3 regions of the Staphylococcus gallinarum genome follow, and region 3 is predicted to be linked to each of the others. Evidence: riboswitches for the same ligand, from Rfam matches in the RefSeq annotation. Region 3 holds a riboswitch; each other region holds the start of a gene.

Region 1 (7,509 bases), 700 kb from region 3:
ATCATATGATATAACAATTTTAGATTTACCATTAGAAACGGGTTTAGTCGCGGAAATCGGTCAAGGAGATTCATTTGTAGCAGTTAGAACAGACATTGATGCTTTACCAATTAATGAACAAGTAGAAAATGAATTTGCTTCTACAAATGAAGGCGTAATGCATGCATGTGGTCATGATATACATATGGCAAGTATCTTGGCCGTAGCAACACGTTTGAAGGAAGTAGAGTCAGATTTAAATGGAAGAGTAAGGTTTATTTTCCAACCAGCAGAAGAATTAGGTTATGGAGCGTTTTACATTACAGATACCAAAGCGATTGATGGTGCTAAAGCAGTGTTAGGTTATCATAACTACCCTACATTAGATATTGGCGAGTTTGCAGTGAAATCTGGTGTCATCACATCATCAGTGGATCGTTTTGAATATAAGATAAAGGGAACAGGTGCGCATGCAGCAAAGCCTGAGCAAGGAAATGATCCAGTCATTGTATTAGGTCAATTGATAAACAGTGTGCAATCTATTGTCAGTCGTAATATGTCAGCATTTGATAATGCTGTCGTAACAATTGGTGAGGTTTCAAGCGGTAATACTTGGAATGTTATTGCTGATCATGCGTATGTACAAGGTACGGTAAGAAGCTTTGACGAAGATAAAAGAAATGAAATTGAACAACGATTAAAAGCAATTGGCGATGGATTAGCCAAAGCCTTTAATGTTGAAATAGAAACAATCTACCACCGTCTCCCTGGTGCTGTCGTTAATGATGAAAAATTGACAAATGACGCCATTACCGTTGCAAAAGAAGTAGGTTACAACGTAAGTATTATGGACGAACCGTTAACAATTGGCGAGGATTTTTCTGGATTCTCTCAACAATACCCAAGCGTATTTGTCTTTATTGGCTCAAACAGTGAATATGATTTACATCATCCGAAGTATGATCCGGATGAGCGTATTTTAGAAAAGGTACCAGATTATTTTGTTACTTTTGTACAAAAGCTATTAAATGAAGTTTAATTATAATTAGTGCTATTTTGTATTAATCAGAAACATATTGGGTATTGAATATATAAGTAAAATGTATTAAGGAGTGTTTACTTATGTCTGCTCAAGATCCTAGAAAGAAATTTTCAAACAAAGATTTTCCAAAGCAAGAACAACCTGTTCCTGGACTACAACAACAATTAGACCCTCAACCAGATTGTGGAGAATCATCATATACAGGCCATCATAGATTAGAAGGTTATAAAATGTTAGTAACTGGTGGTGATTCTGCAATAGGTCGTGCTGCTGCAATTGCGTATGCAAAAGAAGGTGCGGATGTTGCAATTAATTACCTCCCTGATGAACAAGTCGATGCTGAAGAAGTGAAACAGGTAATTGAAGCTGCTGGCAGTAAAGCAGTGCTTATACCGGGTGATATTCGAAATGAACAATTTAACTATGACTTGGTTGCACAGGCACATCAAGAATTAGGTGGACTGGACAATGTGACGTTAGTCGCTGGTCATCAGCAATATCGAGAAAGTATCAAAGGCTTTGATACAGCTTCCTTTACAGAAACCTTTGAAACGAATGTTTATCCTATATTTTGGACAGTACAAAAGGCGATAGATTATTTAAAACCCGGAGCAACGATTACATTGACATCTTCTGTTCAAGGTTATAATCCAAGTCCAATATTGCATGATTATGCTGCAACCAAAGCGGCAATCATTTCATTGACCAAAAGTTTATCTGAAGAATTAGGTGAACAAGGTATACGTGTTAATTGTGTTGCCCCTGGTCCATTCTGGTCACCGTTACAAATCTCAGGAGGACAACCTCAATCGAAGATACCGACCTTTGGTCAAAAGTCAGTACTAGGACGTGCAGGTCAACCTGTTGAGTTGGCAGGTGTATATGTCCATCTCGCAGCTGAAGAATCTAGCTATACAACTGGTCAAGTGTATGGTGTTACAGGCGGAACCCAAATAGATTAAACAACAAAAAGTTAGAAAATCTGGAAGTTGATTTTCTAACTTTTTATTTATGAGGAGTAGAACAAATGAAAAAATTCGAAGCAGCAAAGTTAACAAAGCAACAAAACTATAAGTTATTGAGTGGTAGTGTTATCCCAAGACCCATTGCATTTGTAACATCACAAGATGAGAAAGGCATGCTCAATGCAGCCCCTTTTAGTTTCTTTAATGTGGTCAATAGTGCGCCACCGATGATTATGCTATCAACAACTCGAACTGCAGGCAAAAGGAAGGATACTTCCTTAAATATCGAAGCAACTGAAGCATTTGTTGTGCATATAACAGATGAAGATACTGTAGAACAAATTAATCGTACAGCAGCTCCAATTGCAAGGTCATTGAATGAATTAGAACGAACAGACTTAACATGCGTTGATTCTGATGTCGTATCTGTACCTGGGATTGAACAAGCTAAGATACGCTTAGAGTGTAAATTAGATAGAATTATTCCCTTAGGTGATAAACAAGAGGGATCTGATTTAATTATTGGAGAAGTAGTGATGTTTCATATTGATGATACAGTTTATATAGAACCGCATAAGATTGATTCTAAAGCATTAGGAGCTGTGAGTCGTTTAGCTGGAAATAATTATGCGAATCTTGGACAATCATTCATCATTGAACGTCCAACAGAATAGTAATGCACATGTTAAATCATCAAACTCTGTACTCGTTTATTAAAGGAATAAGTTTGACAAAGTTCAGATTAAATATTAATATTTAGCAGTATTTGACGTTAACATTCAAGAATTCTTGTAGTAAAAAAATAAAACATACTTATCAAGAGAAGTGGAGGGACTGGCCCTATGATACTTCGGCAACATGTAAAAGCGTGTGCCAAATCCAGTAGCAACTATTGCTAGAAGATAAGGAGCTTAAATTAACTCTTTTCTTCAAATGAATGAAAAGAGTTTTTAATTTTTATAAGATATTAAACCGTTAAATCATAATTGATATCAAAGGAAGTAGGTTGAATATGAAAGAGCAGTATAAAGGCAATGCATGGGCATTGATTCCTTTAATCGTCTTTGTGGCGATGTTTCTAGGTGTTGGTATAGCAACGGGTGATTTTACGACAATGCCATTAAACGTTGCAATTATTGTGGCCTCTATCATTGGCTTGTTATTAAATAGAAAAGAATCGTTTCAACAGAAAGTTGAAATATTCACGAAAGGTGCAGGACACTCTAACATTGTGTTAATGATGTTGATTTTCCTATTGGCTGGTGCCTTTTCACAAACAACGGAAGATATGGGTGGTGTAAAATCCACTGTTAATTTAGGTTTATCAATTATTCCAGAAAATTTAATCATAGTAGGCTTATTTATTATTTGTATGTTTGTGTCTGTTTCTATGGGGACATCTGTAGGAACAGTTGCTGCAATCGCACCTGTAGGCTTCGGATTGAGTCAAGCAACAGATGTATCAGCTGCGATTACAATGGCTACAGTTGTAGGTGGTGCGATGTTTGGTGATAATCTATCGATGATTTCTGATACGACAATTGCCGCAGTACGCACACAAAAGACAAAAATGAGTGACAAATTTAAAGTAAATATAAAAATAGTACTTCCTGGGGCAATACTGACTATTATTGCACTATGGTTTTTAACAAATGGTGCACATATCGATGCGACTAAAAATTATGATTATAATATAATTAAAGTTATACCATATTTATTGGTACTTATACTGGCATTAGTAGGAATTAATGTAATCATTGTCTTAATTGGTGGTACTTTACTATCTGCGATTATAGGATTGGTTGATCATTCATTTGGCTGGAAAGGGCTATTAAGTTCAATATCAAAAGGTATTGTCGGCATGGAAGATATTGCAATTATTGCATTGTTAATTGGTGGTTTAGTTGCGTTGATTCAACATAATGGAGGCATTACGTGGTTATTAAATTTTGTGCGTAATAGAGTTAAATCGAAACGTGGAGCAGAACTGGGTATTGCCGGATTGGTAAGTGCTGCAGATATTGCTACTGCGAATAATACGATTTCTATACTTATGGCCGGTCCGTTAGCTAAAGACATCGCTGATGAATACGATGTCGATCCTCGAAAGTCGGCAAGTATTTTAGATATGTTTGCTAGTTGTTTCCAAGGGCTTTTACCATATAGTCCACAAGTTATAGCAGCTGCTGGTGTTGCATCCATATCACCATTTGATTTAGTTCCATACGCTATTTATCCTGCGTTATTAGGTGTCTGTGGTTTAGTAGCAATTTTCTTTAGATTACCGAGATTAGATAAGAAAAAGCGTAAAGCATAGCTAGATTGTTAGATTCACATGCTAATGTTTAATTGTATATTTTAAATTAATGTATAATAAACAATAACGTTATTTACTAACTTTAAATTCTGTAAATAGATGTAATGAAAATAAAAATACTAAGTAAGTGTAATAAATATTTAGATTTATATTTGTTTAACTTAATCGAAATAAAAGGATTATTGTTTAGAACTTACCTAGAATGAGTTAAAATATACTTAAGAGTGAAAGTAGGTGAACAATCGTGGCAAGATATAATATTGAAAATGAAAATGTTGAGATACAACTTGAACGATTATTTAAAGTCGAGCCTGAATTATTATATCAAGCGTGGACAGATCAACGTTTTTTAAAGCAATGGTTTATGACATCTGAGCGAACGAATAAAACAATACAGGTTGATGCGAATCAGAATGGAACGTATAAAATTGTCGACGTTAGAAAAGGTAAGGAAAATATAGTCCAAGGAAGCTTTATCACATTAACACCTTACGAATATATTGTAATGACAATAGGCATGCCTGAACTGAGTGATTCTGAAGATACTATAGAAGTAGAAATATTTGAACGCGAACCAGGCATCACACAAATGGTATTTACGTATAATGCTGTAGTACCAAGAGAAAGAAGATTTACAACATTAGAATATAAACAAAAGAAAAAAGAGTATCATGATTCTACTGCCCATGGCTTTGAAATGTTATTTGATAAGTTACAAATCGCATTAGAAGATTTTGAAGCAGAAATGTAATTAATCTTAGTAGGTTACAGTGCTTTATTAAAATATATAGGAGAGTCATTACTCATTTTCTAAATAAGATGTCTAGAGATTTAAAACTCTGACTAATAAATTAAGGTGATTTCTATTGCAATAATAATAGAAATCACCTTTTTTATTTGAAAGGAAAAAAGCATATCATGATAAAAATATAAACAACCGAATAGTTATTAGTAATATATGCGAGATTGTGTGCGAGACTCCTAAGGGAACAGGACAAGCTGAAGACTACAGGCTGAAGCTGTCCCCTAGGAAAGGGAGCAAAGTAAAAAGAAGAATGATAAACAGCATGAATGATAAAATGAAAAATAGTAAAAAAAGCATATCATGATTTAAATATAAACAACCAAATAGTTATTAGTAATATATGCGAGATTGTGTGCGAGACTCCTAAGGGAACAGGACAAGCTGAAGACTACAGGCTGAAGCTGTCCCCTAGGAAAGCGAGCAAAACAATCTTTTAAAAAAATTCCAACCCGAAAGACGCATTCAACCTTGGGTTGGCATGCCATTTTTAGATTAGCTTAAATCTGAATCTGTAATTCACCATTTTCAATTCTCTCATTATATTTACGTAATAATGTCTCGAAAAAGATATGATAACTAATAAAACTAGAATAATCAGTGCCATCTTGAAGGAAAAAAGTATTACTAGACACGTAAATATTATAATTTGCCTTTTGAGCTAACGAGTTATCTTTTAAATTTGTAATAGAAATAAAGTAATGATGACGCAAACGTAGCAAATTCGTAATACCTTCTAACTGTTTAGATTCTCCAGATAATGAAATAATAAAGAACAAGTCTTTCGACGTTGTTTTATTTAAAATCATCTTGAATTCATGGGGATCATGCAAAACAATAATATTCTTATGCACTGTAAGTAAGATACGCTGCGCTTCTTGTGCGACATTCATTTGGGCTAATCCAGTACCATAGAGATAGATAGTATCAGCTTGATTTATTTTATTAGTTACGAGTTTAAAATCAATGCGATCTAAATAATTAAAGGTATTTGTAATTTCTTGTTTGAAATTGTCAATAGAGTCTGTCGTTAATGCATGAGTTTGTTCACTTTCGAATTTTAAGTAAGACTTAAAGTCACTATACCCATCAAAGCCTAATTTTCTAGCAAAACGATGTATCGTCGCATTGGAAGCATGTGTTGCTTGCGCTAATTCTTGAATCTTCATTGATTTACATGCTTCGATATGAGTATTAATATATTGTGCGATATGTAGATCATTGTCATTCAACTTATTAAAGTTGCTATTTATACGTTCATCTAAAAAAATAGTATCACCCCATTTTTTGAAAATATTTTCGTGTTATGAAAATATAATCTGATTATATAAAATTATTCGATTTATCGTCAAACTATTGTTTATATGTAAGCGGTTACTATATGATGTAAGAAAGTTAAATATTGAAAGGTATGCAAGTCAAGATAAAAAGTAACAATAGATTTTATTTTGACGGTAGGAGGGATGTAAATGAATGCAATAAAACGATTTGGTAGTGCTATGATTGTGCCTGTATTGATGTTTGCATTTTTTGGTATAGTCTTAGGTTTTGCTACTTTATTTAAAAATCCGGCTATTATGGGAAGTATTGCTAAGGATGGAACAACATGGTTTAAAATTTGGTCCGTAATTGAAGCGGGTGGTTGGACTATTTTCAATCACATGGAAATTGTTTTTGTAGTAGGTTTGCCACTCTCTTTAGCTAAAAAAGCACCTGGGCATGCAGCACTTGCAGCATTAATGGGTTATTTAATGTTTAATACATTTATAAATGCAATTTTAACGCAATGGCCACATACATTTGGTGCCAACTTAGAAAAAGGTGTTGAAAATGTTACTGGTCTAAAAGCTATTGCAGGTATTGAAACATTAGATACAAATATTCTAGGTGGTATTATCATTTCAAGTATTATTACCTGGATACATAATAGATATTACAGTAAGAGGCTACCAGAAATGCTAGGTGTGTTCCAAGGATTGACTTTTGTTGTTACAATATCATTCTTTGTTATGTTACCTGTAGCATTAATCACTTGTATTGTATGGCCAACAGTTCAAAATGGTATTTCATCATTACAAGGATTTATTATTGGTTCAGGATATATAGGCGTATGGCTCTACCATTTCTTAGAAAGAGTATTAATTCCTACTGGGTTACACCACTTTATTTATGCACCTATCGAAGTAGGTCCAGTCGTAGTGAATCATGGATTGAAAGCAGAATGGTTTGAACATGTAAATGACTTTGCTAGAAGCTCGAAACCATTAAAAGAACAATTCCCATATGGATTTATGCTTCAAGGGAATGGTAAGGTCTTTGGTGCAATTGGTATTGCGTTAGCAATGTATTCAACGACACCTAAAGAAAATAAGAAAAAGATTGCAGCATTGTTAATTCCAGCAAC
Region 2 (7,509 bases), 350 kb from region 3:
TCCTGCTGAATCAAATGAAGGTTTATTTAGTGTGAATAAATTTGTAGAAAAACCAGAACCAGGAACAGCTCCTTCAAACTTAGCAATTATGGGACGTTATGTATTAACACCACAAATATTCGACTATCTAGAGAAACAAGAAATTGGTGCAGGTGGCGAAATTCAATTGACTGATGCGATTGAGCGATTAAACAAAGATGATAAGGTTTATGCATTTGACTTTAACGGTGAACGATACGATGTTGGAGAAAAACTAGGTTTTGTTAAAACAACAATACAATTTGCTTTAAACAATGAAGAAATGTCTCAAGATGTTAAAGCATATATTCAATCATTAGATTTATAATTTGAGTTTATAAAGTAAATTGCTGCTAGTAATGTGGCATATCAATCAATGTAATTAGTAAAAAAAGAACGTCAATTTCTAACTAGAGCTGCAGAAATTGACGTTTTTTAATGACTGTTTATAATATTTTAAAGTGTAAAAGAATACGATGATTTGTGTGGAATCATGTATATATTTAAGTTTCGCAAAAATAATGAACTGCAATTTATCAATATTTATTGCAACATTTCTTTATAGACTTTATGATTTTGATAAATTGTTGTTAATAGTGGTGCTTGAATTTGATGTTGATCAGCTAATTTAAGCAAATGACCTTGTAAATGATCGGCTTCTATATTTAGACCTTTTTCCATATCACGCTGCATTGAAGTTTTGAAATGATAGGATAATTGGGTGAGTGCTTTCATGTATTTAGGAACGATTTGGTTATCTAAAGGTGCGCCTTCTGCACGCATAATAGTGGCTACTTCATTATATAATGATTCAATAAATTGAGTACCACCGACACTATCTCTTATTGGACCTATAGGTGCATGCATTAATGTTGTAACACCTGATAATACGGTTATCATTAAATATTTGTGCCACATTCCTTGTGTGATATTGTTGCTCAAGATAAATTGAGCCTTGGAATTTGAGAAGGCCTCCGCAATATGTTTGGCACGTTGACTATCCTCGCCATTTAATTCGCCGAAAAATAATTTGTCGAATGTACTTGTGTGAACAATCTCGCCAGAAGTATCAAGCGTGGTTTCAATTACGCAATAACCTCCCATGATATTACTTTTACCAAACTCAGATTGCAATGTAGGAATGTGTGCAATGCCATTAAGTAGAGGAATAATGACTGTATTATGATGTATAAATGGTTGTAAATCTTCGATAGCGTGTTCCAAGTGATATGACTTTGATGAGAGTAGTACAACGTCGAAAGCTTCGGCACGATCATCCCGAGTAATTAATTTAGGATTGAAGTTGAAATCACCATTTTCACTATGGATAGCTAAACCATTTCTTTCTAGGTATGACTTTCGTTTTGGACGAACTAAAAAAGTGACATCCTGACCACTTTCAGCTAAACGGCCACCAAAATATCCGCCAATACCACCAGCACCTAGGACTAGAATTCGCATATAAACACAACTCCCCTATAAATATGTATTATGGATGTAATAACTGTATACCACAATCATCCATAAATTACGCATATAAATCAATAACTATAAGCGATAAGCATTTTGAAAAACTATATATACAATTTAATTTTTATGTTATTTTAAAATGTGAAAGGGGGGATACAATGAAAATATCAGGAAAATATACATATAAATGGAAAGATATTAAATGGCTAGATTTTATTTTACCGGTTATCTATTTAGTTAGTACATTTGCATTGTCCTTAATTTGTTCGATTTTTGTATTTATTTTATATTTAGGAACTGAAAATAAGGCTTTTCAAATGAATGATCACATGTTGAATATGATACAGTTAATTGTAGATTTGATTGCCTTCATTATTTTATTTGGGACATGGATACTATTTTATAGACGATCCTTTAAGGACCGTTTGACACAAGGCATTAAACATATGAAACGGTATTGGAAATTAATTATACTCACGTTTATTGTGTTATTCATTCTAAAGGCAATTTATCCTGAATTGGTAGATTTATTTGCTCCGGAGTCTTGGAAATTTGACGAAACAGAAAATGATAAATTAATTGAGCAAATGTTTGCTACGCCATTTTCAACGTTTTTAGCATTTTTTTCTATTGTGATTATTGCGCCAATTAATGAAGAATTTTTATTTAGGCATTTGTTAATTGGTGAACTTGGTAAGAAATTCAGCTTTACGTTGATGTCTATCATTTCAGTTATCATCTTTGCTTCACTACATGTCACAGAAGCGAAATCACCTTTAGAAATTGTGATGTATTTAATTATTGCTATCGGTCTCGCGTATGTTTATTTAAAGTCAGGTCGAAAGTTGTCTGTTGCGATAGCGTTACATGCGTTAAATAATTTAATTGCATATTGTGCTATGGTATTTATGGGATGAACAGTATAGAAACATGCTATAAAGCTATAGGATTAAGCTGTTTCACATGGAACAAAAAGTTAATATAAAGCATATGAAATTGAAGCATACAGAAAATTCTAAAAATTAGATTGACTAAACATGACCAAAATGCTAGGATTAAATAAATTCAAATACATATTTATAACTCTTATCAAGAGTGGTGGAGGGATGTGCCCGATGAAACCCAGCAACCGTCGTAATACGAAATGGTGCTAATTCACAGAAAGTATTTAACTTTCGAAGATGAGAGAAGCAGAATGCCTTCTCTTTATTTAGAGAAGGCATTTTTTATATGAATAATAAGGAGAGATGACATGAAAAAATTTACATATGCAATTCTGTTATTGAGTTTAATTGGTGTTTTAGCTGCTTGTGGCAAATCAAATAGTGATGCAGCAAATAAAAAAATAACTATCGCCGCATCACCTGCACCGCACGGAGAGGTATTAGAACACGCAAAAAAAGCAATGGCAAAAAAGGGCTACGATTTAAAAATAAAAACAGTAAATGATTATAAAGTACCGAATAAATTATTAGATAAAGGTGATGTAGATGCAAACTTTTTCCAACATGTACCTTATCTTAAAGCAGAAAGAAAAGATCATAATTATAATATAGAAGAAGTAGGTAAGGTATTCACTACGCCAATGGGTGTTTATAGTCAAAAGTATAAAAATATTAAAGATATTCCAAAAGGATCTACAATTTATGTATCGAATAATCCTGCAGAAGAAGGTCGATTCTTATCATTCTTTGTTGATAAAGGATTAATTAAAATTAAAAAAGGTGTCAAAATCGAGGATGCTAAGTTTGATGATATAGTTGAGAATAAAAAACAACTTAAGTTTAATAATAAACAAGGTGCTGAATTTTTACCTAAGACATACAAGAGTAAAGAAGGCGCAGCGGTTATTATGAATTCGAATTATGCAATTGATAATGGACTGACACCACATAAAGATGCGATTGCAGTTGAAGGGAAATCATCACCTTTTGCAAATATAATAGCAGTTCAAAAAGGGCATAAAGGTGATAAAAAGTATCAAGAATTATTAAAGGTATTACAATCCAAAGATATGAAGTCATTTATTAAAAAGAAATATGGACAAGATGTCATACCTTATGAAAAATAACTATTTAAAAATCATATTTTGATTTGAGTATATGCGTATTGTAAAAAGGTACTACTTGTAAAAATTATAAGTAGTGCTTTTTTATTATATAAAATAATGTTTTATTGTAACTTGCTCTTAATGTCAAATAGACCTACAATATAATTGCTGATATTAACTGCAATATAAACAAAAGCCTTGATGAAATGAGGTGTATATATGATAGAACGACATATTAAGATCATGCGTCTGTTTATACAGGAATCTGAAAATTACAAAAGTGCAGATGATATTGCAGCTATATTAAGTGTCTCTAATAGAACTGTGCGATCGGATATAAAGTATATCAATACATTGTTTAGCGATCCAGTAATCACTAGTGTAAAGGGTCGTGGCTTTAGATTGAATTTAGAGCAGTATCGTATTGAAACGATTGAACATTATATCAATGACTATGCCAATAAGGATAGTGAAATATTAATGAATTTAGGTTATCGGTTGTTAATGCAACACGATCCTACGACGACGGAACGTCTGATTGCTGACCTAAAGATAACTAAAAATGAATTTTTAGATTATTTACAAAGATTTGCTAATTGGTGTCAGTCATTTGATGTTCTAGTTGAAAGTGTTAGAAATAAAGGTGTATGTATTAAAGGAAATGAGATGAATATTAGAAATGCTATTTTACACTTGAGTCAACTAACATCTAAAAATAAATCGATTGAAGATATAATATTAGCCGATATTCCTAAAGTGCATTTAGAACAAATAACACAAATTATTAAGCGTGTCTTGATATATAACCATATTCAAGCAACACAAATACAGCTCAAACAGTTAATTATTCATTTAATCATTATTTATAAAAGACAAAATATTAGTTATAAAGCATGGGATATAAAACCAAAGTCATTTGAAATTGCTAATCAATGTATTACAGAAATTAATAATAGACTAGGATATGATTTGAATAGAGAGACAACAAAACTTTTTTCTTTCTTTATTAGTGATTATTTTGAACAACATGATCTTGGATTTGAACAATTATTCGTCAAAAGTTATATTGAACGGCTCATTGTTCAAATGGAGCAAAATATTGGTGTAGGTTTTACCCAAGATAGTGTATTGAGAGACAATATATTTTCACATTTTAGTAGGACATATCACAGAATAATTAAAAATGTATATATCAATAATCCTTTGACTCAAGATATAAAAAAAAACTATCCATTTATCTTTGATGCGTTATATGACATTGTGAAAGAGTTAGAAGTTGATGCCGATATTCATTTAGTAGAAGATGAAATTGCCTTTTTAGCATTACATTTTCAATCATCAGTTGAAAGAAACGAACAAGAAAAAATTAAAATAGTGATAGCTTGTTATTATGGTTTAGGTATTTCCAGTTTACTAGAAGCTAAAATTTTAAAGCTTGACGAACGTATCGAAGTGATAGATACCGTACAGCTGGATTCAGTTTATGATTATCACTTTGAAGGCATCGATGTATTAGTTACAACGCATGAGATAGAAGGTAATCATTTACCAAAGCGACTTTCTCAAGTAACAGTTTCACCTTTATTTTCAAATGAGGATGCTGAGAAAGTGAAGGTAATTATTAACCAAATCAATAATAACGTAATTAATCAAGCAGATTTATCATCAGTTCAAGTAGATGTGGTAGGAGGCGATGATGAGGTTACTGATATGGCTGTTGTTTTCGATAAGGCACAAAGTATATTAAATAATAATCATGCAATTACCGAAAGTTATATACCAAGTGCATTAGAAAGAGAAAAATTTGCTTCTACATTTATTGGAAATGCTATTAGTATGCCTCATGGCAACCCTAAAGAAGTATTGAAATCACATGTTATAGTGTTTAAACATGAACAGGGCTTGTTATGGAAACAAAATAAAGTCAAATTGGTGTTTTTCTTAGCCATTACTGAGGCTGATATACCGATAATGAAGAAAATTATACACAATATTGCAGATTTAACAGAAAATGATGTTGATCAATATTTATTGTTAGATGAGCAGGTGCTTCAGAAAAAAATCATGACTTTAATTAGAGAATAATTGCCACTAACAACGGCAATTATTATTTTTTTGCGATAAATGTATGCGGTTACAATGGAGTGGATAAGGAGGCAGATGAAATTATGAAAATTTTAGCTATAACTTCGTGCCCAAATGGGATAGCGCACACATATATGGCTCAAGAGAAATTAGAACAAGCGGCAGAACGTATGGGAGTAGAAATAAAAGTAGAGACGCAAGGTGGTGTAGGGACAGAAAATAAATTAACTACTGAGGAAATTAAAGAAGCGGATGGTATTATCATTGCTGCAGATCGCCAAGTTGACCTTACTAGATTCGATGGGAAGTACTTAGTTAATGAAAGTGTAAGGGAAGGAATACACAATCCTGAACAATTAATTCAGAGAATCATAAAAAAAGAAGCAAGTATTCATCATGAACAGTATGATGCTGATGCGAATCAAAGAACACAATCCGAAAATAAAAAGGGACTACAAGTCATTTATCAACATTTGATGAATGGTGTGTCATTTATGGTTCCCTTTATCGTAGTAGGTGGTTTATTGATGGCTATTGCATTAACCATTGGTGGCAAACCTTCTGCAGAAGGACTAGTCATTCCAGAAGATTCTATATGGAAATCTGTAGAAAATATAGGTAGTCTGTCATTTAAGTTTATGGTTCCAATATTAGCTGGTTATATTGCAGTGAGTATAGCCGACAAACCTGGGTTGGTTCCTGGTATGATTGGCGGTGCAATTGCAGCTGACGGTAGTTTCTATGGTAGTGATGCAGGTGCGGGTTTCTTAGGTGGTATTGTGGCAGGTTTCTTAGCTGGTTATATTGCGAAGTGGATTAAGAATATAAAGACACCTAAAGCAATGGCCCCGATAATGCCGATTATTATTATTCCAATTATTTCATCACTCATTGTAGGATTAATATTTATCTTTGTTATTGGTGCACCAATTTCAAGTATATTTGAAGGGCTAACATCTTGGTTAAAAGGGATGCAAGGTACTAATATTATTATTTTAGCCCTTATCATAGGAGCAATGATTGCCTTTGATATGGGAGGACCAATCAATAAAGTAGCATTTTTATTTGGCTCAGCACTAATTGCAGAGGGTAATTATACAGTAATGGGCATGGTCGCAGTGGCAGTATGTACGCCGCCGATTGGTTTAGGTCTTGCTACATTTATCAATAAGCGTAAATTTAATCATGGAGAAGTTGAAATGGGTAAAGCATCGTTTACAATGGGATTGTTTGGTATAACCGAAGGAGCAATACCATTTGCTGCGCAAGATCCATTAAGAATTATACCAGCAAATATGATTGGTTCTATGATTGCAGCAGTAATAGCTGCTATCGGTGGTGTTGGTGATAGAGTAGCACATGGCGGACCGATTGTAGCAGTATTAGGTGGTATTGACCAGATATTATGGTTCTTTATTGCGGTGATTGTAGGTAGTATTGTCACGATGATTGTTGTATTGTTGATGAAACGAACGGCGCCAGCTGTTGCAGTTCATTCAAGTCCAATGGATACAGGTGTAATCAGTGAAAATCAAGCGGTGAGTGATGAAAGTATGACGACGAACCAAGAACAACTATCGCAAGAAAGTAAGGTAACACATGAGCAAGCAGATGATGATAATTCTGAGCGTGTTTTTGACAAACGTGTGATTGAATTAAGTGATGAAACAATGACACGTGACACAGTGATTAATCAATTAATTGACCAGTTAGCGGATCATGATTATATTAGCAATAAGTCAATATTAAAAGAAGCGGTAATGGCACGTGAAGCAGAATCCACTACAGCAATTGGAATGAATGTTGCTATTCCACATGCTAAATCTAGCGTAGTGAAGCAACCGATTGTAGCAGTATTAAATAATAAGGCTGGTGTAGAATGGGAA
Region 3 (7,509 bases):
CGCAATAACTGGACATTCAAGTTCTCTGGCAATCGCCTTTAATGTACGTGATATTTCAGATACTTCTTGTTGACGATTATCTGAAAATCGTGAACCACTACCGGAAATTAATTGTAAATAGTCAATTACAATCATATCTAAGCCGTGTTCTTGTTTGAGACGGCGACATTTTGAACGTATATCGGTAATACGAATCCCTGGTGTATCATCGATAAATATCTTCGTTCTTGATAGTTTACCAACGGCAATCGTAAATCGATTCCAGTCCTCTTCGGTCATTGAACCTGTTCTTAAGCGGTTCGAGTCTACGTTACCTGAGCTACAAATCATACGTGTGGCCAATTGATCGGCGCCCATCTCGAGTGAAAAGATTCCAACTGAATAATGATCTTCATGTGTCGCAACTTTCTGCGCGATATTCAGAGCGAAGGCAGTCTTACCTACTGATGGACGTGCCGCTAAAATAATTAAATCACTGCGATTAAACCCTGCAGTCATCTGGTCTAGGTCACGATAACCTGTCGGGACACCAGGTGTTTGACCACTGTTTTGATCTAATACTTCAGCATTTTCATATACTTCACCAAGTACGTCACGTATATCTTTAAAGCCATCACTTTCACGTGAAGATGATAGTTCTAAGATTCTTCTTTCTGCATCATTTAAAATTGCATCTAATTCAAGTTCGTCATTATAACCATCATTCGCAATACTATCTGCAGTTTGTATTAACTTTCGTTTGGTAGCATGCTTAAACACAATTTCTGTATAGTATTGTATGTTTCGAGTGGTCGGAACGCTATTGGATAGCTCGGCAAGATACTGCGGACCACCCGCTTCATTCAATCGCCCTTCTTGTGACAATTGATCCATGATTGTTACGACATCTATATCTTTATTATCTTCGTTGAGGTTCATCATCGCTCTAAAGATGTGTTGATGTGCGCCTCTATAAAATGACTCAGGAAGTAAGACTTCCTGAGTTGTGTTAATCAATTCTGGATCTATGATAATGGCACCTAATACAGACTGTTCAGCCTCATTGCTGTGCGGCATTTGATTTTGTTCATACATTCCATCCATTACGATTACACCTCATATTTCAATTCGTTATTATTGTTCAACTGTGTGCACACGAATTGTACCTTCTACTTCTTTGTCTAGCTTCACAGGTACGTTGGTATAACCTAATGCGTGGATACCGCTTGGTAGATCCATTTTACGTTTATCAATTTTGATATTGTGTTGGTCTAGTAAGGCTTGTGCGATTTGCTTTGTACTTACAGAACCGAACAATTTACCACCTTCACCTGTTTTAGCTGATACTTTAACTTCGAGTTCAGTTAATTGTTCTTTTAGCTTTTTAGCGTCTTCAATTTCTTGTTGGCGTTCAGCTTCTGCTGCTTTATTCTTTTGTTCTAATTGTTTTAAGTTTCCTGGTGTTGCTTCAATTGCGTAATTTTTCTTCAATAAGAAGTTATTTGCGTAGCCTACTGGTACTTCTTTAACTTCGCCTTTTTTACCTTTACCTTTAACGTCTTGTGTGAATATTACTTTCATGTATTCTCACTCCTACTCATTTGTTCTGTTATTGCTTCTTGAAGTTGATCGATTGCTTCTTCTACAGTTACACCTTTAATTTGTGTTGCAGCGTTTGTTAAGTGACCGCCACCACCTAAGGCTTCCATCGTTAATTGAACGTTAACTGCGCCTAAAGAACGGGCAGACATACCGACGACGTCATCTTCACGTTTGGCTACTACATAAGAAGCATCTACGCCATCTAAACTTAACAGCTCATCGGCAGCTTGTGCAACCGTGACGGGATGATAAATTTTATCTTCCGAACCATGTGCGATGGCAACACCATTGTCTTGTAACTTAACTGTTTGAATCAATTCAGTTCTATTAATATATGTGTCGATATCATCTTTCAAGAAATGCTGTGTCAGAATTGTATCCGCACCATGCGCTCTTAAATAACTTGCTGCATCAAAGGTTCTAGAACCTGTACGCAACGTAAAGTTACGTGTGTCAACGATGATACCGGCAAACATAATTGTCGATTCGAGACGTGTTAAACGTTGCTCAGTTGGTTGATATTCTAATAATTCTGTCACTAACTCTGCTGTAGAACTTGCATATGGTTCCATATACACTAGTAACGGGCTAGAGATAAAGCTTTCACCACGTCTATGGTGATCAATAACCACTTTACGATTGGCCTTGTTTAGAATGTTTTCATCGAGTACCATCTCTGGTTTATGTGTATCGACTACAACAAGCGTTGTCTTAGAGGTCATGATATCCCATGCTTCATCAGAAGTAATAAATCGCTCTTTAAGTTCAGGCTTTTCATTGACCGCTTCCATTACACGTCGTAAGGTTGGATCGATATCTGATTCATTCAATACTATGTAGGCATCTAAGTTATTCATCATTGCAAAGCGTGACACACCAATTGCACCACCGATTGCATCTAAATCAGGTCGTGTATGACCCATGATAATTACTTTGTCACCTTCCATTAAGATATCTTTCAAGGCATGTGAGATAACTCGAGCTCTAACACGCGTACGTTTTTCCATTGGGTCAGTCTTACCACCGTAGAAACGTACATTACCGTTCATGTTTTTAATTGCAACTTGGTCACCACCACGGCCAAGTGCTAAATCTAAGCCGGATTGCGATAGTTCACCTAAGTCGATAAGATTTTCAGAGCCTTCACCGACACCAATACTCAATGTCAGTTGAGCACGATAACCCACACTCTTCTCACGGAGCTGTCCTAAAATGCTAAAGTTAGCATCTTCAATTTCCTTTAAAATACGTTGATTTAAATAAGCGACAAATTGGTCTGAACTATAACGTTTAAAGTAAACATCATGTTCCTCTGCCCATCTACTGATTACACGTGTCACCATCGAGTTGATTTCAGAACGCTGTGTATCATTCATGTTCTGTGTAATTTCATCGTAGTTATCTAAGAACAATGTCGCAATAATTGGTTTAGATTCTTCATATAAATCATTTGTCTGTACTTCTTCAGTTATATCGAAGAAATACAATACATGTTCACTTTCTGAATAACGCACACGATAGTGATATTCATTCTCTTCAATTTCTACTTCTTGTGTTTTTTCTAATTGCTTTAAAATATTTGGATATACTTCATTAACTGGATCCGAAATCACATTACGACTCAAACGATCCGACATAAACTGGTTCATCCACTCTATGTTTTCATTTTCATCTAAGATAATCATACCGATAGGTAACGTCTTAATAGCAATATTGTTACCTGCAGAAATATGTCCACTGAGATTATTGACGTAATAGTCTAATTTCCGAAAAGCTTGTCTTACCATCCAGGCTGTTGCTATGATGACAAACACTAAAACAACGGTCGCAATTCCTGCGACTAATTGGTTAAAGATAAACCAAACAACAACGAGTGCGATTGCTGTTAGTGCCAAAATAATAAATGGTAAAATCAACGCTTTTTTAGTGGATTGACGGTTCATTTTTCCACCCCAAATCATTTTTTAATGATGCTTTTCAGGTTAAAGCATAAATCTACCAATCCAATGAGTCCCACGATATGTGTAAATGGCGTTAATATTGTCCCAATCACCATTAAAATAATCGTAAGTGCAAGCGGCATTGATTTTGCTTTTCCAAAAAAGTGAATAACACTCAACCCTTGAATATACATACATAATGATAACACAATTTCAAAGTTTAATACGACACTTTGAAAAGTACCCGATTGGGTAGCAAACATAACACAAAACAGCACAATAATATAGATGACTAATATCGAGCGTTTCATCTGCCATGCATATAATGGTTTGAATATTGGTGTAGCAACTTTGAATTTACGTAAGATTGGAAATGTAATAATAAGATTAATCAATATAAGTAGAAAAACTGCAATCACAATATAACTTGGTAATTGTACTGCAAATTGGCGGAAACCTTCTTCAAGAATCATTTTAGAATCTCCGGAGACTGCCGACTCTGTTATAAGTTGATGCATTTGTTGTTTCACTGGATTGATGATTGCAGAGGCTTTTGGTAATTTATCAAAAGTCTGTAATAACATAATCGCGATAAGTGAAACGATACTCATAAATGTAGTTGTAACATATAAAATACGTTCTTTTGACGTACGTTCTTTTAACAATTGGCCTACGATAAAGCTCAAGAAAATAACGAGGACCAATATACTTAGTACAAATATATTACCTAATAATGTTGTTAAGACAACCGATATAACCGCTGCTAAGCCAAACGACTCGTTTGATTTGTGCCATAAGATGATACCTGGTATCGTAGCAAATAATGCGAGTACCAGTCCTAGCGGTGGTAATATATGTAAAGCTAAAGCTACTACTATGAAAGCAATTATGCTAAGAATAGTTGCTTTAGGATATATTTTTGAAAACAAGTTCGCCACTCCTATACTATTTTTGACTATAACTACCATTTTAACCAATTTAAATCTTTTACACAATTTTACCGACCCATTTTATATAGAAGAATTAATGATCTGATAACATCGTTTAACATCCCCTTTGATTTACTGCAAATTCAGAAATCGTCTCTATCAAACTAGATTACTGATTACATGGATTAATGATTATTCCATCATTGCTTTTTGCCTTCTAAATTCCATACTTCTCGAATCTATTATTTCAACTTTTTTAAAATCAAAAAGGGCAATGCCTAATAACAACTCACAACGCGTCAGATGTCATTATGCACTGCCCATATTTCAATAAATATTCAATAACCTCAATATTATTTACGTTTAAATTTAGATAAGTTTAAGAAATGATATAAATTAGGTGCCCAATCATTAAAATTAAGCAAGAAACCATCGTGCCCAACATTATCAGGAACAAAGAAATGTTTATGGTATTTAAAGCGTTCTCCTACTGCCTTAACTAAATCGTCTGGGTAGAGTAAATCATCGGTGAAACCCATTGTCATGACCTTTGTATCAAGTGAGCCAAACACAGCATCCACGTCATCTCTTCCTCTATCTAAATCATGGCTATCTAAGACGTCGAGCAGTGTTAAGTAACACTCAGACGCGAAATGTTGTTTAAATTTATCGCCTTGGTATTTCTGATACGCAACTACTTGATCAGGTGTGAAACGTTTGTCATAACTTTTTGATGAACGATAGGTTAAGAATCCTAACTGTCTTGCGATACTCATTCCTTCTTTGTTATCAAGCAGAATAGCCTGTCTTGCGATTTCATTGAATGCACGACTATAAGATGACGTTCGATCAGTAGCAGCTAAGATTACTGCTTTCTCTACTTCAAATTTACGGTTATACAAAAGTTCCATCGCCTGCATGCCACCTAAAGAGCCACCGATTAATATATTAATCTTTCGATACCCTAGTGTTTCGATACCTAGTTCAATGGCTTTGACAATATCTCTCAACGTTAATTGTTTAGGAAAATCTACATCATTGAGTGCAGAACTTGAACCATATGGACTACCAATAACATTAAATGTTAAGAACTGATAATCATGAATTGGCATGTATCCACCATCTATAATTTCACGCCACCATCCAGGATCTTCATTCGTACCATATGTCAGATGATTGCCTGTTAATGCATGGCAAACTACTACAAGCGGTTGCCCTTGAAAACCCACATGCTCATAGCGTAACTTCAAATTTGCTATCGTTTCACCAGATTCAGTCGTAAATGGTCCCAATTCTAATGTATCAACCGTATAATTTGTCATTTTTTACCTCCTACTTAAATAAAAAAACTTCTCACTCTAAAAATAAGTAAGAAGTTTAACTATACTTATCATTCGAGTATCTCGTTGGTATTAGCACCGTACTACATCTTATATAGCCGGTTGCTGAAGCTTCAACGGGCCAAGTCCCTCTGCTTCTCGAAATAAGATTTTATTTTATTTATATGCATCTCATATAAAAGATGTCATAATTTTCTAATTATTGTCATTCTAACGGATATTAACTCTTACATCAATGAATTATTTAAAATAGCCATCTTAAGAGTGCCATTATTAAAATGCCTCCAATAATTGTAAAGGTTAGACTACGTGTGATAACTGCAATTAAGATTGTAGGTACCATCGTTATAATAAACGGGAAATTTAATGTGTAGCCAAGTCCATTGTCATGTTGCTCTATAACGCCATCTATAATTAATGCCGTGAATAGTGTAATTGGAATAAATGAGAGCCATTTGACGACCTTTTCAGACAACTGTATTTTCGTGATTAATATAAAAGGGATAACCCTTGTTAACCATGTAACTAACCCACACAACAAAATAATAATAAGCATATGTAGAGAAATCGTCATTTATCCATCACCACCCCAAGCATTGCCGCAACAACTGAAGCTAAAATAATCGCCAAGTATGACGGCATAAATAAACTGAACAACAACATCATAGCCACAACACAGATAATTAAGACAAAGTAAATTCTAATATGCGAGCGCTTTACCGCTTCAAATTGAGAAACCGCTAGAAAGATAAACATTGCTGTGATTGCAAAATCTAATCCTAAAGCATCCGGATGTTGTATGTATTTGCCAAATATAGCACCTGCAACAGATGACACTGTCCAAAATAAATACGCTGTAATATTTAAACCGTGTAGCCAACGATCATTTATCTTCTCACCTTTTAAATGTGGCGTGATAGCTACACCAAATGTCTCATCAGTTATAAGCGAAGAAAGCCCTAACCGATTTAACAATCCATAATCTTTATAATTCGGGGCTAATGTCATGCTTAATAAAAACATTCTCGAGTTAACTATGAATGCTGTAAGCACAATAGCCGTTATGGGTGTCCCTGAGATGACTAATGTACAAATTATAAATTGAGCAGCACCAGCGTAAATCACTAAGCACAATAATATAATTTCAAGAATACTAAAGCCAGAGGCTACAGCGACAATTCCAAATGATAATCCAACACCAGCATAGCCTAACAAAGTGGGGATACATTCTTTAACGCCTTGTTTAAATGTGATATGTTCTTTCATCATCTCACCCCTTGTTGATGTATTTTGATATTCACATTCTATTACAAACATTTAAAAACAACCATATCTTTTAGACTTTGGTATGTGTTACGTAAGACAAACTACAGTCTAAAAACGTTGCTATTACAGCGATTTTAAATTATTTTATAGACTCAGATTAATTTAGACCACCTGGCAGAAAAAGGTTTAACAACTCTACTATTAATTTGATTTTTAACCTTTTTTATATCGTTACACCTCCCCTACCCTCTTATGATAATTTGATAGTTACTTGCTTCCTGTATTTTAAAAATTAACTAGACTAAAAATTTGTTCAATATTTTGTATTAATATGGTTCACCTAATTAATAGTTAGGTCGATATGTCTTATTGCTAAATCACCATACTGAAAAAACACAATTTGTATAAATCGTTATAAATAAAAAGGCAATCTCAAAAGAAATTGCCTTTTCA

What was found. Region 3 has a riboswitch for S-adenosylmethionine ahead of metX (homoserine O-acetyltransferase MetX). Riboswitches for the same ligand answer to the same signal wherever they lie in the genome.
Region 1: it holds a riboswitch for S-adenosylmethionine, as region 3 does, so the genes downstream of both, JN168_RS03025 (Na+/H+ antiporter NhaC family protein) here and metX (homoserine O-acetyltransferase MetX) in region 3, are expected to answer to the same signal.
Region 2: it holds a riboswitch for S-adenosylmethionine, as region 3 does, so the genes downstream of both, JN168_RS01490 (MetQ/NlpA family ABC transporter substrate-binding protein) here and metX (homoserine O-acetyltransferase MetX) in region 3, are expected to answer to the same signal.

The regions. Positions count from the first base shown of each region.
Region 1 covers NZ_CP069082.1:712,414-719,922, forward strand. The annotation lists gene JN168_RS03010 (amidohydrolase) at 1-1,018, shown strand, start outside; gene JN168_RS03015 (SDR family oxidoreductase) at 1,102-1,983, shown strand; gene JN168_RS03020 (flavin reductase family protein) at 2,049-2,660, shown strand; SAM riboswitch class I at 2,797-2,895, shown strand; gene JN168_RS03025 (Na+/H+ antiporter NhaC family protein) at 2,999-4,303, shown strand; gene JN168_RS03030 (SRPBCC family protein) at 4,548-5,054, shown strand; gene JN168_RS03040 (MurR/RpiR family transcriptional regulator) at 5,606-6,376, opposite strand; gene JN168_RS03045 (alpha-glucoside-specific PTS transporter subunit IIBC) at 6,575-7,509, shown strand, end outside.
Region 2 covers NZ_CP069082.1:365,502-373,010, forward strand. The annotation lists gene galU (UTP--glucose-1-phosphate uridylyltransferase GalU) at 1-346, shown strand, start outside; gene panE (2-dehydropantoate 2-reductase) at 562-1,479, opposite strand; gene JN168_RS01485 (CPBP family intramembrane glutamic endopeptidase) at 1,647-2,405, shown strand; SAM riboswitch class I at 2,572-2,676, shown strand; gene JN168_RS01490 (MetQ/NlpA family ABC transporter substrate-binding protein) at 2,741-3,559, shown strand; gene JN168_RS01495 (BglG family transcription antiterminator) at 3,758-5,623, shown strand; gene JN168_RS01500 (fructose-specific PTS transporter subunit EIIC) at 5,707-7,509, shown strand, end outside.
Region 3 covers NZ_CP069082.1:14,103-21,611, reverse strand. The annotation lists gene dnaB (replicative DNA helicase) at 1-1,083, opposite strand, end outside; gene rplI (50S ribosomal protein L9) at 1,114-1,560, opposite strand; gene JN168_RS00070 (DHH family phosphoesterase) at 1,557-3,524, opposite strand; gene JN168_RS00065 (DUF2232 domain-containing protein) at 3,539-4,465, opposite strand; gene metX (homoserine O-acetyltransferase MetX) at 4,804-5,772, opposite strand; SAM riboswitch class I at 5,835-5,940, opposite strand; gene JN168_RS00055 (AzlD domain-containing protein) at 6,035-6,364, opposite strand; gene JN168_RS00050 (AzlC family ABC transporter permease) at 6,361-7,056, opposite strand.